Larkinella insperata: one gene and its partner. The protein of the gene in region 1 interacts with the protein of each later gene in a pairwise test. Links are inferred from orthologs where the notes say so. Each region holds a gene or a part of one and is shown in the gene's direction. Other genes may lie near its edges.

Evidence for each region.
Region 2: the proteins of dnaA (region 1) and dnaB interact in binary tests that used the Escherichia coli proteins (3 or more experiments, as listed by UniProt). The link is inferred for Larkinella insperata from one-to-one orthologs.

The regions. Positions count from the first base shown.
Region 1 is NZ_CP110973.1:3,613,306-3,621,906, forward strand. What follows is about bases 266-3,255. They hold dnaA (chromosomal replication initiator protein DnaA), read left to right. Parts: upstream 266-1,050; coding sequence 1,051-2,460; downstream 2,461-3,255. Other genes in these bases: OQ371_RS14490 (methylmalonyl-CoA mutase family protein), read right to left, coding at 266-628; OQ371_RS14495 (hypothetical protein), read right to left, coding at 756-911; OQ371_RS14505 (GNAT family N-acetyltransferase), read left to right, coding at 2,542-3,255. Outside these bases: more of OQ371_RS14490, read right to left, coding at 1-265; more of OQ371_RS14505, read left to right, coding at 3,256-3,501; OQ371_RS14510 (GNAT family N-acetyltransferase), read left to right, coding at 3,498-4,532; OQ371_RS14515 (DUF3108 domain-containing protein), read right to left, coding at 4,529-5,332; OQ371_RS14520 (aminopeptidase), read right to left, coding at 5,433-6,476; OQ371_RS14525 (Nal1-like putative serine protease), read left to right, coding at 6,722-7,810; OQ371_RS14530 (hypothetical protein), read left to right, coding at 7,891-8,172; OQ371_RS14535 (lipid A deacylase), read right to left, coding at 8,177-8,601. UniProt on the Escherichia coli protein: Plays an essential in the initiation and regulation of chromosomal replication. Binds in an ATP-dependent fashion to the origin of replication (oriC) to initiate formation of the DNA replication initiation complex once per cell cycle.
Region 2 is NZ_CP110973.1:5,228,104-5,236,693, forward strand. The notes cover bases 2,972-5,950. They hold dnaB (replicative DNA helicase), read left to right. Parts: upstream 2,972-3,627; coding sequence 3,628-5,274; downstream 5,275-5,950. Other genes in these bases: OQ371_RS21050 (PhoH family protein), read right to left, coding at 2,972-3,249; rlmD (23S rRNA (uracil(1939)-C(5))-methyltransferase RlmD), read right to left, coding at 5,345-5,950. Outside these bases: OQ371_RS21035 (ComEC/Rec2 family competence protein), read right to left, coding at 1-423; OQ371_RS21040 (GNAT family N-acetyltransferase), read right to left, coding at 423-872; OQ371_RS21045 (M43 family zinc metalloprotease), read right to left, coding at 987-2,321; more of OQ371_RS21050, read right to left, coding at 2,302-2,971; more of rlmD, read right to left, coding at 5,951-6,790; OQ371_RS21065 (T9SS type B sorting domain-containing protein), read left to right, coding at 6,859-8,590. UniProt on the Escherichia coli protein: The main replicative DNA helicase, it participates in initiation and elongation during chromosome replication. Travels ahead of the DNA replisome, separating dsDNA into templates for DNA synthesis.

The DNA.
Region 1 (8,601 bases):
CCTGCGTGGCGTTGGCTCCAGCGTTATGAAAAACGTGGCTGCTCAGGGTGATGGTCCGGAACTGGGGTGAATCCAGCGTCTGGCGGGTGGCTTCGGCCAGTTGAGCAAGGCGGTCGCCGGGGGGCGTGCCAAACCGGAGATAACGAAAAAAAGGCTCCTCGAAAATACCGCCCTTCAGCTGGTAGGGCAGAAACTCCCGCAACTTAGCGACCAGCGTCTGGGCCAGGCCATCCGTCTGAAACCAGATCGGGTTTTCGCTCAGCTTCAGGCCGTTCAGCAGGCGTTTCCAATCGGTATCGGCCTTATTTAAACCGGTCAGATCCAGCAGCACCCCGTCGGCCCCGCTGGCCAGGGCGTCGCGCAGGGCGGTGTTGGTATCGCCTGCGGAACGAAACCGGATGCGGGTCACCGTCAGCCAGCCCGGCGACCGGCCCGCTACGGTTTGATCGGCTGCCTGGGGCAACCCGTCGCGATCTTCGGCAGTATAAAAAGGTTCAATTTCAATTCCTTCCGGACTGGTTCGCTTCAGGGACTCAAACGGTTTGCCTTTCAGGTCGGCAACCACCTGCTGCGTCCACTGCGCCTTAGAAACCGGCGGAAACATTTCTTTTAGATTAAAATCGGTCATGGTTCTCAGTGCATAAAATGGCTGGATCATTCCAACGGGCAGTCTTAAGGGCTGAAAGCCTGGTCCGTAGATCAATTTACCAGCTCTATAACGCTTCTTCGCCAAAAAAACCACTTGTTTTAACCCGTTAACGCTCAAGCGATCCGGTCGTTTTTTTCAAAGTTAGGTCTTTTTGGAGTAAAGCCACCGGCATTGCGGTTGCCATTGGTCGTGACGTTGCATTATTCCTATAATCTATTTCCCTGGCTTGACCAGCAAAAATTTTGCCTGTATTTTTATCCATACAGAGTTTACAATCGGCCTTGTCAGCTCTGATTTTTTTCCTACTTTTGTCTCCCTTTTTTTACCCACCGGGCTAAGTATCCTCGGGTAATTGGCTTTTGAATTGGCAGAATGTAACAGTGAGCATACCCGTACCCGGCATACAGCGCGAAGCAGTGACGGTCTGGAACCGTTGCCTGCAGGTGATTCAGGAGAACATCTCTGACCAGAGTTTCCGGACCTGGTTTGAGCCCATTGTTCCCCTGCGCCTGAATGGCAGCGAACTAACCATCCAGGTCCCGAGCCAGTTCTTCTACGAATGGCTGGAGGAGAACTATATTCATTTGCTCCGGAAAGCCCTGGACTTTGCCATCGGGCGCCACGGTCAGTTGCAGTACTCCATCATTGTCGATAAAGGCGACGAAAGCAGCAAACCGCTGACGGTAAACGTACCGACAACAAAATCACCCCAGACCGCCAAGCCCGATAACGTCGACGCCGACATTCTGAAGAGTCCGTTCGAAATGAAGGATCTGGACTCGCTGCAACTGGATTCTTACCTGAACCCGGCCTACACGTTTGATAATTTCGTTGAGGGCGATTGCAACCGGCTGGGCCGCTCGGCGGGGTTTGCCATCGCGCAGAATCCGGGCACCACGGCTTTCAATCCGCTGATGATTTACGGCGGTGTTGGGTTGGGAAAAACGCACCTGGTGCAGGCCGTCGGTAATTACATCAAAAATAACAACCAGGACAAGTTCGTTCTTTACGTCTCTTCCGAGAAGTTTACGACCCAGTTCATCAACGCCATCCGGACCGATTCGCTGCGCGATTTCATGAGCTTTTATATGCAGGTCGACGTGCTGATCATCGATGACGTGCAGTTCTGGGCGGGCAAGGAAAAAACGCAGGAGACGTTCTTCCACATTTTCAACCACCTGCACGGCGCCAAGAAGCAGATCATCATGACTTCCGACCGGGCACCCCGCGATTTGCAGGGTATGCAGGATCGGCTTCAGTCGCGGTTCAAGCAGGGGTTGACGGCGGATCTCCAGCAGCCGGACCTGGAAACGCGGACGGCGATCATCCAGAAAAAACTCCAGGCCGAAGGGATTTTTATCGAGCACAACGTTATTGAATACCTGGCGCACAGCATCAATACGAACGTTCGGGAACTGGAAGGTGTCATTGTGTCGCTGATGGCCCAGGCGTCGCTCAACCGCCGGGAAATTGACCTGGACCTGGCCCGAAGTACCCTCCGCAACATCGTGATCGATTCGGACAAGGAAGTAACCATTGATACTGTTCAGGATGTGGTGGCTGATCATTTCAGCATCACGGTGGCGGACCTGAAAAGCAAAAGCCGGAAGAAAGAAGCGGTTTTTCCGCGCCAGATCGCCATGTTCCTGGCAAAAGAACAGACGGAATTATCACTGAAGTCGATCGGTTACCACTTCGGTGGCCGCGACCACAGCACGGTAATTCACGCCATCCAGACCATCAGCGATCTGGTGAGCAACAACCCCCAAATCCGCGAGACCGTCGAAAAATTGAAAGCATCGTTGAAATAACGTTTGTCGGTATTGTTTCCTGAGAAAGTGACTTAATGAGTCTCTCTTACTCTGAACTAGAAACGATAAACCGCTACGCCGTTGGTCCGCTATTTGTCCCGCCAACAGATCGACGTTAATGCCTACGACCGGTGCATCGCGAACTCCCCGCACCGGCTCATCTACGCGTTTTCCTGGTATCTGGATGTAGTATCGCCGGATTGGAAACTCCTGGTGGAAGGTGAGTATGAGCGGGTAATGCCGTTGCCCGTTCGCCCACGGTACGGGGTGAAAGCCATCATTCAGCCTCTTTTTTGTCACCAGTTAGGCCTATTTGCCGCCAACGAAACGCCCGATGCAACGGTGATCGCTCGCTTTCTGCGCGTGCTGCAGCAACACATCCGTTACGTTCCTTCCTATCAGTTTCAGGCCGCAAATACGTCCAGCCTGACCGCTGAAGCCGGGCAACTGGTCCCGATGACCAACCATGTGCTGAATCTGCAAAAACCGTATGTTGAATTGGCCGCCGGGTACTCGAACGGCCAGAAATGGAACCTCAAACACGGTTTGCGGCAAGGCTGGGAATTCACGGAAACCGGCGACATTACTCCGCTGATCGAGTTGTTTCGAACGTATAATACCACTGGCATTGGGCAGGTTGCGAAGGATGCATACGCGAAGCTTCAGCGGTTGGTGGCGGTGTTGCAGGAACGGCAGCAGGTCCGTATCCGGGTGGCCCGGCGCAACGGCCGGATTGAAGCGGGGAATTTGCTGGTGACGGATGCAAACCGGGTGATTCACCTGTTCTGCTCGGCCAGCCCGGAGGGCCGGAAGGGCAATGCCCGGACCGTCATTCTGGACCAGTTTATCCGGGAGTACGCCGGACAACCCGTTTGGTTTGACTTCGAAAGCCCCGAAGTAGAGAGTCTGGCCGCGTTTAACCGGGGGTTTGGGGCGGAACCGGAGTCGTATGTTCGGCTGGTGAGCAACCGGTTGCCGGGGCCGGTGCGGTTTTTGCACCAAATCAAAAAGTGGCTACACCAAACGTTTTGGCGCCGATGATCATTCGCTACCTCGACCGCTCCGCGCTGGATCCGGATCGCTGGGATGATTGCGTACGGGCATCGTCGCAGCGCCTGGTTTACGCGGCTTCGTGGTACCTGGACGCCCTGACGACCGGCGACAAAGCACCGTATTGGGGCGGTATCGTGGCCGAAGAACAGGGGGGGTATGTGGCCGTGATGCCGGTAGTTTACAAAAAAAAGTACGGCATCCGGTACGCTTTTCAGCCCGACTATTGCCAACAACTGGGCGTTTTCAGCCGGAGTGGCGTTGATCTGCAAACCGTCTTTCCTGAATTCTGGAAGCTGCTGAATCGGCACGTTAAGTGGGTAGTGTCCTACCGGTTCAACGAGAAAAACGAGCACGAGCTGTCTTTTCCGGCCGGGTTGCCGCTCGTCAAGCGCAGCAATCACGTGTTGCCGTTAGACAAACCGTACGCCGAGATTTACAAAGGATACGCCACAGACCGGAAAAGTAACCTCAACCGGGCGAGAAATACGGCTTGGGTGGTGGAGGAAAGTCGGGATGTCCGGCCGTTGATTCAATTGCACCGCACGCACAATGAAGAGAAAGCCGTTGGCGGTATCGACCTGGATTTAACGATTTACGACCGCTTTGCCCAGGCCGTCGATGGGTTGCACCAGCGGGGATTGGTGCGCATCTGGATGGCCCGCAAAGAAGGGGAACAAATGCCGGAAGCCGGTGGGGTGTTCGTAATGGACGCTAACCGGATCATCTACCTGTTCAACGGGGCGTCGGTTGCGGGGCGGAAGCAGCAGGCCCGGTTGTGGATGATCAACCGGCTCGTGGAGGAATTTGCCGGAACACCGCTGGAATTCGATTTTGAAAGCCCAGCCGTGGGCGCAGAGTCGGTCAAGGCATACTACCGGAGTTTTGGGGCCGAGAGCCGGTTGTACACCGAAATTTCGTACAATCACCTGCCCCGCTTTTTCACGTACGTCCGGGCTTTCGTTCGCGGGTTGCGCAGCCGGTTGGGCAAAAAAAAACGGGCCGAAGCCCGTTGTCATTAGCGTTTGAAAAACTTGAGTTCGTTGCGCAGGCCGGAGTGGCTTTTCAGGTCCATTTCCATCGAGCCAACCCAGAGCTCCACTTCAACTTTCACCGGAACCTTGTTGGCGTCGTCCGAAACCCAGATTTTAATCGCGTCTTCGCCTTTGAACAGTTTGTTTTCCGGCAGAAGCGGGTTGAGTTTAAGCACGTTGATGTGACCGAACTTGGTTTTGATAACTTCGCGGCCGCGGTAACGCACCTTCATGTTGTAAACCTGATCGTCGAAAAAGGCGGGTACTTCGATTACCTGGCCCGTATTGACGCGGTTGAAGTCGATGGTGCGCAGGTAGTAATAGCCGCTGATGACGTCGTGAACGTTGTCGGGCACCTTAAACACGTCCTTATCGGTTTTTTCCTCCGACCGGACGGTGTTGGCGAAGTGGTTAAAAGTAACGTTCTCTTCCTTGCGGTGGTTGCCTTCTTCAATATGCTGGAAAAATTTCTGCGGTAAAATCGCGGTCGTATCAATGTAAGACCGCCAGGTGTTGCGGATGCGGGTGATCAGATCGAAAGCACCCACTGTACGACCATAGACGTTCACCCGGTAACAAGGACGTTCGTTGACCTTGTAGACCGTCGGCGCCACATCGACCGTTGCTTCGGCCGCGTTGAAAATACCGTAGTGAACCTTGTATTCCAAATGTTCACCGGCTCCGAAACTGGTATTGTTCACGCGCCGGTACGCATTTTCCGGTTTCAGCGCCACCTGCGATAAGGCAGCGGTGGTTATGATGGACAGGATGAGAATAACTTTTTTCATAATCGCTTGACCCATGGCCCCGCAAAGTTCAGGATTAGAGATAGGTATTTAGTACGATAAACGCTTGAACCGACAAAAAAGCCCGTTCAACTGCTAAAATTTATAAGGACGGGTACGTCTTTTTCAAATACGTCAGGTACTGGTTAAAGTTGCTGTTAAACTTCTCCTCAAATTCGCGCCGGAAACGGTTTTGTTGTTGCCGGTAGGTTTTGTACGCTACGAAGTACGCGTTATTGGGGAGATTCTGTTGCGTAAACCGACGTTTTTTAGGATTCGGTTTTCCGACCGGCGGTCTGGTTTTCAGCGTATCCACGGTTTCCACAATCCGGTCGATCAACTGCCACTTCTTACTCTCCCTGACCCGATTGGGCGTTTGGAGGTTGTAAGTAGCGTACAAACTATCCAGTTTTTGGGTACCGCGCAGAATATGCTCGTCGTATTTTTCGCCGTACTGCTTAGCATCCAGGTAACCCAGCGCTTCCGGTGAGTTGGCACCGTACTTCTGGGTTAAAAATTTCAACGCTCCGTATTCACCGACAAAATCCGCCAGGTTTTCGTTGTATTCCAGGTTATCCTTTACAAACAACGTGCCGTGCGTCAGCTCGTGAATAATTAATTCCGCCAGTTGTCCTTCCGACCGTTTCAGCATTGACGAAAGGATCGGATCGCGGAAAAATCCTAAGGTTGACCAGGCAGATACTTCGTTCAGACGCGTGTCGTAATTCTCCTGTTTCAACGCATTTAACTCCTGGTCGGCGCGGTCCTTTTCGAAGAAACCCTTGTAGGCAAAAGTGCCGATGATCGGAAACCTCCATTCTCTGGCCGCAAGCCGGTATTTCTCCGAAGCAACGACCACCCACAAAATGGGTTGCCCGTGCTGGTCATAAAATGTTGTATAGTTGTTCGAAGGATTAATCCCCAAAGAATCAACCGAATAACGTTTAATTTCCTGAATTAGTTCAATTTTTCGTTTGAGCGAATCTGGAAACGACGCGTCCGCCAGCACCTCTTCAACGGGGCGGGTGTTCCATAAAATCCGGAATTGACCTTTGGCCTGCATCCAGCCGTAACCGATTAGTTCGTGGAACCAGATGCCCAGCACAATACATACGCCCAACAGCGCCAGCAGGATTTTTTTGATCATGAACAAAAATAGACTAGAATAAGCCGCAAACCATAAAACCTGTACCGATACTACGGTGTTCTTAAGAAACTAACGGTGTCTACAAAACCGACATCAATAAGACATTTATCCGGGGAAAAACCCTCTTCGGACGGGTAATTTTCTCTTTCTTTTTTTTGGTATTTCGTATTCCGCTTCACACGAGTAAACGGTTTTTAACGTCGTTGGTGGTCAGCAATGACCCCAAATTCTTAAATTTTAACAGCATGGCTAGCTACAACGAAGTATTGGCAGCGCTGCGGGAATACCGCAACGAACTGGAAGAGCGGGTTCAAACCGAGATCGAATCGCAGTTTGAGGAAGGCAGCACCATCCTGAACGCGTTTTCCGCCAGGGGTGGCGTTTCGGCATTTGCTACACCCTTGTCGAACGTGCACGCTTCCGGCGTTGGTATTCGGATCAGGGGAGGCAAGCCCGTCAAGGATAATTTTGTGTTGAAGGTGTACGTGTTCGACAAGCTGGATCTGGGCGCTAACACGCCCGCCATCACCCGGAGTTTTCAGGGCATTGAAGTCGATGTAGAGCCGTTGCCGATTCAACTGGCGCTGAGCAAAGCCGAAGCCTTGGCCGCCACCACCGTCGACGATCACCGCAGCAAACAGCGGCCCATTGTCGGGGGCGTTTCCATTGCTCCCCTGAACGAATCCTTTGTCGGTACGCTGGGGTGCTTTCTGCAACGGACGGTCAGCGGGTCCAAGCAGGTCTTTGTCCTGAGTAACAACCACGTTCTGGCCGATACCAACCGGCTGACCATCGGAACCGCCGTTGTGCAGCCGGGGCCGGAAGTAGCGCCGACGAGTCCCAACGACGTTTTTGCCGCCCTGAGTGCCTTCATTCCCATTCAGTTTCCCGCCACCCGCATTGATCCGGTGGTGAACGTGTTTGATGCGGCTATTGCCGTGGTGGCCGACGAAAGCCTGATTCGCAAAGGTGCCATTCTGGGGATCGACAAGTACGAACCAAAAGTAGCCGCAGCCGTTCCCGGTATGCGGGTGATCAAATCCGGACGAACCACCGGCGTTACTACCGGCATTGTCACGGCGACCCGCGTCAACGGCGTGCAAATCAACTACGGAACCCGCACATCCCCACGGATCGCGACGTTCAACGATACCGTTGAAATTGTGAGCGAAGACGAAAGCAAACCGTTCAGTATGCCCGGCGATTCGGGATCGGTGATTCTGGACGTGGATACCGGCCGGCCCGTGGCGCTTCTGTTTGCAGGAGATGGCCGGACGACCACCGCCTGCGATTTTGGTGGTGTGTGCCGGCAGTTTCAGGCTTTTCCAATTTAAGCGGAAGTTTGGACGAAGGTTGCAGAAACCACCAGCCGCTTGTACCTTAGTAAATACAACTTGTATTTAACCAGCTAGTTATGGATCAGATCGTTCACATTCCGGGCCGCCCCAAAACCGAGCAACCGCCCAATCTGGGAGATTTAGCCGCTTCAGTGCATCTGCATCATCCGCAGGTGATCCGGAGCGGAGTGACGACGACCCAGGAGGGCGAGTGGGCGATTCTGGCCGTGGTCGAAAAAAACACGCCAGTGCCCATCCGTACCATAGAACGGGAGTGTCTGGGCTTTCCGGTGATCTACCAGGAGGATTCGGGCCGGGTGCCGGTGGCCCGACCGGCCTATCCCGGATCAGGTGAGTAAGCGTTTACCGGCCAAACCAGATGTAAACTCCTTCCGAATGCTCAAATAGGTGATTCGCCAGATCATAGTGCGGTTCGAACCGGACGGTCACCCCCAGGCCGTCCGTTATTTTTACATCCTTCAGAAACCGAGCGATCAACAGCCGCCGGTGAGGCTCCCGGTAGGTGCTGTTGTACCGGCGCGTGTAACTCTGGTAAAGATCTCCGCCCAGGTCAGCCCGGTAGAGGTTGCCGTTCCAGTAGCTAAGCAAAACCGTGACGGGCTTCAGATGGACGGTCAGGTTGGGGTAAAGAGCCCCACCGGAAGACGGTTTGTCAGCGTTTTCGGAGTAGCCCACCAGGTAAGTGTCCAGTCGGGCGGAACGGACCAATCCAGGTGTCGGATTCTGCCACGTCAGGCTCAGGCTCCCGGCGGCATTCAACGCCGTCC
Region 2 (8,590 bases), 1.6 Mb from region 1 along the record:
CGTCTTGTCGAGGTAGACGATCAGCCGACCGCTCGCCGGTTGCCAGGCGCTGTCGGTCAGCACGGTCTTCACCTCCAGTTCCAGCCGGAAGGTCTTCGCCCGGTTTTCGGCCTGCGAACTGACTACCGCCCGGTAAGCCCGGACCGGTTGCTGAAGGTGAATCAAATTGGTTGGCGCGTTAGCCGCCGTGTGCAACGCCGTAACCAGCCAGCCCATTCCACTCAGGATCAGCAAGCCACTTACACCCTTTATAATCGCGAACGGTTTTCTTTTCCACAAAAAGGAAATCAAAAATACATTTGTGACGACAAACAAATATAAGACTACAAAATGTCCTGACTGTGGAAATTGAAGATACGCCAGAATACCGCCCATCAGGGCAAGCACGTAGCGAACAAACGGAAATGCGTTCCAGCGGAGCATCAGGCAGGAAATGAAGAAGGTGGTAAAACCATCTTGTAGTGCTGAATGCCGCACTCGTCAAACATCGGTCCGACGGCTTTGAAACCAAATTTGGCGTACAGCGGCATGGCGGTGACCTGCGAATTCAGGTAAACGGATTCGATGGGTTCCGGCTGCTGGCTGAACACATCGTCGAGCACGGCCTGCACCAGCGCCTGCCCGACTCCTTTTCCGCGAAACGGGGCGCGCACGGCAAACCGTTCCAGCTTGATGCCGTTCGAGGTTTTGCGCCACCGGGCCGTTCCGCAGGGTGTTCCGTCGCAAAGGGCCATAAAATGACGGCTTATCGACTCGAACTCATCGTACTCATCTTCGGCCGGTACGTTCTGTTCCCGAACAAACACCTCCTCGCGAATGGCAAAGACCTGCTGCATTGCAGTCGGGTTGTTTATTTGAATAACTTCAATCATACGGCGGATAGGTTCAGTTTCACCGAATTCAGTTTACGATCTCAGCAGGTAAGCGCTCCGTTTTTCCGGCACCGCCCCCTTGCCCGAAAGGCTATATACTGACCGGTAAAAGTACTAATGAATCAGCAACCGTTTTCCAACAGTTTCTTTATCGGTATGCACTTTCACAAAATAAATACCCGGAATCAGCGTGTGCACCGGGAAGGCAATGGAAGAACTTGGGTAGTCTTTAAACTGCTGCGTGCGGATGATCCGTCCGGCCGGGTCGATCAGATCAACCTGAAACGTTTGAAAGCCGGTCAGTAAAACCTTCACCGTCAATGCCGATGCATTACTGATCGGGTTCGGCGACACGGTAACGGTCAGTGTTTCGGTCTGTGGCAACGTTTCCGTCGACCGCACCAGCCGCTGCCGCCGGGTGCTGGTTTCAATCACGGCCCGCATCCGCGCCTTTTGGTCCAGCGTAAACAGGTTCATGCAGGCGTCAGGCGTATAATCGAGGTAATTCTCGATCAGGTTGCGGGTGCGGGTGCCGCGGCAATTCGAATACTGATCCACACATTGGGTGGATTGGTTGGCTTCGGCGGTTGGTGGCGTATCGTCGCAATAGTCATCCCCGCAGTAGGTGTCGCCCCAAGTGTGGATCAACCCCAGCCAGTGCCCAACCTCGTGCGTGGTTGTCCGCCCATACCGGTAGATGGAGCTGGTTACCGCGCCGATGTCGCTGCCAAAATAACGGTAGTCGATAATGACCCCGTCCGTCCGCTCGTTTTCCTGCGGATTCAAACCGGGAATGTTGTCGGCTTCCGGGAACTGGGAATAGCCCAGGTAATCGTTTCGCAGCGTCGTTACCCAGATGTTCAGGTACTTGTCGCTGGGCCAGTAGGCAATTTCGGAGAGCAGCACATCGTCCCCGCTGTTGCCATCGTACACGTTAAAACTGGTTTTATCCGAATAATTCCGGGTAATACCGGTGGTTTGAAAACCGTCGGGGTCCACGCCGGCCAGGTAAAATTCAATTCCCGTATCGGCGCCGATGGGATCGGTGTTAAATCCCCGGGTATTGGGCAACCGGCGGTAGTCTTCGTTCAGAACCCGGATCTGGGAAGCAATCTGCTCATCGGAAATGTTGGGGTTATTCGCCCCGCCAATGAAGCCCGACGAGTTGTTATGCACTACGTGCACCACCACCGGGATGCGGTAAATCACTTCGCTGATCCGGGCCGAATTGGGTTTGTTTTTCTGGTGGCTGATAACCTCCTGAATCTGTTCGTTAAGCTTTTGGCGCCTGGCGAGCCGTTGCGGATCGCGTTGCTGGAGGATTTTCTCCCGCTGCTCAATGCCACAACGCTGGGGAAGCCCGGGCGTTTGGGCCCGGGCTTCCAGCAGCCCAAAACTAAGCCAGAGCCCCAGTGCAGCAAGCAGGGGGTTATTTTTCAGCCCGTTCATACGCCGTGATGATTTCTTTAACCAATCGGTGGCGTACCACGTCGCTGCCGTCGAGTACAACGCACTCAATTCCTTTGATATCCCGCAAAAGATCAACGGCCTCGATCAAACCCGAACGCTGGTTTTTGGGCAAGTCAATCTGCGAACGGTCGCCTGTAATCATGGCTTTTGAGTTCGGCCCCATCCGCGTCAGAAACATTTTCATCTGCATCGGCGTCGTGTTCTGCGCTTCGTCCAGCAAAATAAAAGCATTGTTGAGCGTCCGTCCGCGCATGTAGGCCAGCGGAGCAATTTCAATGGTCCGATTTTCTATGTACGTTTTCAGCTTTTCGGCCGGAATCATGTCGTCCAGGGCGTCGTAAATCGGCCGCAGATACGGATCGATTTTCTCCTTCAGATCGCCGGGCAAAAAGCCGAGGTTTTCACCGGCTTCAACGGCCGGACGGGTTATGATGATTTTTTTAACTTCCTTGTTTTTCAGGGCCCGCACCGCAATGGCCACCGCCGTGTAGGTTTTCCCCGTTCCGGCCGGACCAATCGCAAACACCAGATCAAACTTTTCGGACGCGTCCACCAGCCGTTGCTGATTGGCGGTTTTGGCCCGGACAATCACGCCTTTGGTGCCGTAAACCAGCACATTGTCATCCGGTTGCACAACTGCGGCCGGATCGCGTTCCGTATTTTTCAGAAAGCTTTTTACGTTTTCGTGGGTTAACTTGCCGTACCGCTGGTAGTGCTCAATGAGCGAATCCAGAATGTCAGTAATGCGGGAAATTTCCGGGGTCGTTCCTTTAATGCGGATTTCGTTACCACGGGAAATTATCTTGCTCATCGGAAAGGCGGCCGCAACTTCCTTAATATTGTTGTTTTCAACGCCCAGAAAGTCGATGAGCGAAACATTGTCAAGCGTTATTACTTTTTCTACCAAATCTTCCTGCATATTTTAGGGGGTGAATAATCGAATTCCCTTCTAAATTTAGAAGTTCATACGTACTAAACAACAAAAATTATCATTAATTATCTCCCAAACGTGCCAAATTTATGCAATCTCTTCATGATTAATCAGTTGCATATTTCAGCCATCTTTTTCCGGAAGATGCGCTAAAAGCAGAATTGCACATCGGACAGATTCACCGCTAACCGTACGCTAAAACGACCATCTTTTTTTCTTTTTTTTTCAGACAGGCCGTTAAGAATATGTACTTTAGAGCCAAGAACTTACTATTCCCGTTTCCCGCCACACCTTCGCTGAGGACCGACCAGTTGCCTTTTCATTCTACCAAGGATTGGCTATACTTGCAGTGCAATGGAGAACGAACGTCCTACCAACTCTAATTTCCGGAAGACCCCTTACATGGGCAATCGGCGCAGTATGTCCGATGGTGTAAACCACATGCTCACGCCCACGGGTCTGGGAAAATTGCCACCGCAGGCCGTCGATCTGGAAGAGGCTGTGCTGGGCGCCCTGATGATCGAGAAAGATGCTCTTTCCGCCGTAATTGACATCCTAAAGCCGGAAAGTTTTTACAAAGAAGCCAATCAACGAATTTATAACGCCATCGTCACGCTGTTTGGCAACGCCGAACCGGTTGATATGCTGACGGTTACGCAGCAACTGCGTAAAAATGGCGAGATCGAAATAGTTGGCGGTGGCGGTTACATTACCGACCTCACGACCCGGGTAACCTCAGCGGCCAACATCGAATACCACGCCCGCGTCATCGCGGAAGCCTCCATCAAACGGGCGCTCATTACCGTGGCCAACGAAATCCAGCGGGACGCCTACGAGGACACTACCGACGTTTTTAACCTGCTCGACCGGATTGAACAGTCGATGTTCCGAATTTCGGAGTCCAACATCCGGAAGAACTACGCCGACATGGGCACCATCATGCGGCAGGCGCTGGACGAACTGGAGCAGAAGAAAAACATGAAGGATGGCCTGACGGGAGTTCCGTCCGGCTTCAGTGCCCTCGACCGGCTAACCTCCGGCTGGCAACGTTCGGAATTGATCATTCTGGCCGCCCGTCCCGGTATGGGTAAAACGGCCTTCGTCGTCAGCGCACTCCGCAATGCCGCCGTCGATTTCGGGCAGGCCGTCGCCATTTTCTCGCTCGAGATGTCGTCGGTGCAGCTGGTCAACCGGCTTATCTCGGCCGAAGCCGAAATTGACAGCGAAAAAATCAAGAAAGGAAACCTGGCCCCGCACGAGTGGGCGCAGCTCCACCATAAAATTCAGCGGCTGACCGAAGCCCCCATCTTTATCGACGACACCCCCGCCCTTTCGATTCTGGAAATGCGGGCCAAGTGCCGCCGGTTGAAAGCCCAGCACGACATTCAGATGGTCGTTATCGACTACCTCCAGCTCATGTCGGGCGATACCTCCGGGAAGATGGGTGGAAACCGGGAGCAGGAAATTGCCTCGATTTCTCGGGCGATGAAGAACCTCGCCAAAGAACTGAACGTGCCGGTAATCGCGCTCTCGCAGTTGAGCCGGGCCGTCGAAACCCGGGGTGGCGACAAGAAACCGCAACTCTCCGACCTTCGGGAATCCGGTTCTATCGAGCAGGATGCCGACATGGTAATCTTTTTGTACCGCCCAGAATACTACGGCATTACCGCCGATGAAAACGGCAACTCGGTTTCGGGCGTGGGTGAAGTGATTATTGCGAAAAACCGGAGTGGCTCGCTGGACACCGTTCAGCTGCGCTTCGTGGGCAAATACACCAAGTTTGCCGACCTGGACTCGTTCTTTATGCCGCAACAGTCACCGGCTCCGTTCAGCGGTCCGTCGGCGGGCTTTGATCCCAAGCTTTCCGGCGCCCAATCCTTCGAAAGTCAGGGCGGCATCGTCAAGAGCAAAGCCAACAACCTCAATTCGCCCAACCCGGGCGGGGGCGGCTTCACCAACTTCGGCTTCGTCGATCCCTCCCAACAGGAAACACCGTTTTGAGTTAAGAATTAAGAGTTAAAAGTGAAGAATTGGCTGACGCATTTAACTCTTCACTTTTAACTCTTAATTCTTAATTCCTCTTTTCCAGCTTCACGACATTCTCGACGTGATGCGTGTGCGGAAACATGTCAACGGGCTGCACGGCTTTTACTTCGTACAATTCATCCAGAATGGCCAGGTCGCGGGCCTGCGTGGCGGTGTTGCAACTCACGTACACAATGCGCTGGGGAGCCGCCTGAAGCAGGTTTCGGGTGACGGCTTCGTCCATTCCGGCGCGGGGCGGGTCAGTAATCACCACATCCGGTTTGCCGTACTGATCAAACAGCGCCGGGGTCAGGATTTTCCCCATATCTCCCGCCAGAAATTCCGCGTTCTGAATGCCGTTGATCGAAGCATTGACGCGGGCATCTTCCACCGCCGACTCCACGTACTCGATACCGAGCACCTGACGGGCCTGGCGGGCCACAAACAACGCAATGGTGCCAGTGCCGGTATACAGGTCATAGACCCGCTCCGAACCCGTCAGTCCCGCCCATTCCCGCGTAATCTTGTACAGTTCGAACGCCTGGCCGGCGTTGGTCTGGTAGAACGATTTCGGCCCCACCCGAAACGTTAAGGGTTGGCCGCTGCCTGCGTCCATCTGTTCCTCGATGTAGGGTTTGCCCCAATACGGGATCACTTCCTGATCCTGGTAAGAGTCGTTCAGCTTTTGGTTCAGGATGTAATTCAGCGAGGTAATCTGCGGGAAAGTCTGTTTCAACATCTCCATCAGCCCCTTGAGTTCTTCCGGACGGTCTTCGGCCACCTGCACGTTCACCATCACCTGCCCCGTCGATGCCGTGCGAATAATCACCGTGCGCAGAAAACCGACGTGTGTGTTCAGGTTGTACATCGTCAGCCCGTGCTCAAAAGCATACGCTGCCACCGCCAGCCGAATAGCGTTCGACGGGTCGGGCTGGAGGAAACAATGCACAATGGGTAAAATTTTATCAAAACGCTTCGGAATGTGGAAGCCAACCGCCCGTTTGTCGACCGATGTACCCGAACGAATTTCATCTTCCGTAATCCAGCGGCCGTCGGCGCAGGTAAATTCGAGTTTGTTGCGGTAATACCGGGTCTCGGCGGACGCCAGCGTTGGCAGTACCGGCGGCAACTGCACCTTACCGATGCGGCTCAGGTGGTCGGCGGCCTGCTGGCCCTTGAAACGCAATTGTTCGTCGTACCGGATGTGCTGCCACTTGCAGCCTCCGCAGGTGCCAAAGTGTGGGCAGAACGGCTCGGCCCTGCTGGGTCCGTAACTGTGTATTTTTTCAACGACGGCTTCCCGGTACTGCTTTTTCTGTTTGACAATCCGCAGATCGACCACGTCGCCCGGCGCGGCTACCGGCCCACCCAGGCGACCTTCTACAAATATGACTCCTTCTTCCGTACGAACCAGACACTTTCCCTCGGCGGCAACGTCATCAATGCGAACAGCTTGCAACCGTTGTGTCTTCTTTTGGGTCTTTCCTGACATAATAAACTCTAATAAATTCTGTAAATTAAGCACCGTATTTTGGTTTCAACAACCCTATTCGTATTTGAATGAAACAGTTTTATCGGAAGACAGTCTGGTGGAGTTGGCTTGTGTGGTGCTGGTTTGGGCTGGCTTTAACGGCTTCGGCCACGCACATCGTTGGTGGAGAATTGGAGTTGAAACGGCTCACCAACCAAAATCCGTATACCCATCAAATCAACCTTAACCTCTACTTCGACGATCTGAACGGCAACCCGGGTGCCGAAGACCCTTTCGTTTCCGTCTTCATTTACCGCAAGAGCGACAATGCCTTTATCGGGGTAGTTGACCTGCCCATGGTGTCGTCGCAGTACGTCAATTACACCAAACCCGAATGCGCCCTGCCGACCCTCCGGACCCGGCTGCTGAAATATTCCGGGCTGGTGATTTTTACGTTAAACGCTTTTAACGATCCCCGCGGGTATTACATGGTCTGGGAGCGCTGCTGCCGCAACAACTCCATCAGCAACATTCAGAACCCCGGCAACGCCGGTTCTACTTTTTACCTGGAATTTCCGGCCCAGCGAACCGGCAATGGAGCCGACTTTATCAACTCATCGCCCTCCTTCCGTACCGTCCAGGGCGATTACATCTGCATCAACCAACCTTTTTCGTTTGATTTCGGAGCATCCGATGCCGATGGCGACAGCCTGGCGTACCGGCTCGTCACCCCGCTAAACGGCTTTAGCACGGCGGGCAATCCGCGCCCCCAGGTGGCCATGCCCAGTTCGGCGTATCCGGAAGTTCGCTGGACGAGCGGCCTCAACCAGGACCGGGCCATTCCGGGACCGGCCCCGTTGCGGGTCAATCCGCGAACCGGAATGCTGACGGTCACGGCGGGCGAGGTGGGCTTGTTCGCCTTTTGCGTGCTGGTGGAGGAATACCGCAAAAATGCCTCGGGCAACTGGCAGCGCATCGGGATGGTCCGGCGCGATTTCCAGCTTAAAGTTATCGACTGCCAGAAAAACAACCCGCCCGCACTGGCCATGCGGCCCACCGGTCAGGTCGATTTTTACCAAGAAGGCACGGTATTAAAAATAAACGACAAAAACGCCAACTGCCTCGACCTGTTCATCACCGACCTGGATCCGAACCAACGGGTCAAGATGTCGGTTCTGGAGGGGCCCGCGCAGGGAATCACGTTTTCACCCGCCGAAGTTCTGATCCGGTTTAAGGGGGATACCGTGAAAACCAAAGTCTGTTTCGATCAGTGCCTGGCCGACGGAAAACAGTTGAAGCTGGCCATTCTGGCCACCGACGAAGGCTGTCCGCAGGGGTTGAAAGACACCTTGACCATTACGGTGGAAATGGCCCCGGAGCTGAACCGAAAACCGGATGTGCAGACTACCCTGCCGGGCAACCAGACTGCCGTACAGACCGGAAAACCGCTTCAGTTTCGGGTTAACGGCACCGACCCGGATCAGGACATGCTTACCCTGACGGCCGTTGGGCGGGGCTTTAACCTGGCTCAGGTCGGCATGAGCTTTGCCGCCGTTTCGGGTCAGGGTTCGGTGAGTCAGGTGTTCAACTGGACCCCGCAGTGCGATCAGGTCAGAAACCAGGAGTACGTCGTTGATTTCATTGTGACCGACACCCGCTGCAACCGCAACCAGCGCGATACGGTGACGGTGCGGCTCAAGGCAACGCCGGAACCCAACCGACCTCCCACCGTCAAAACCACCCTGGATCAGCCCGTGATTGAACTTACCATGACCCACGGCGATACGCTGCCGGCCTCCGTTCGCTTTGACGTGATTGGGG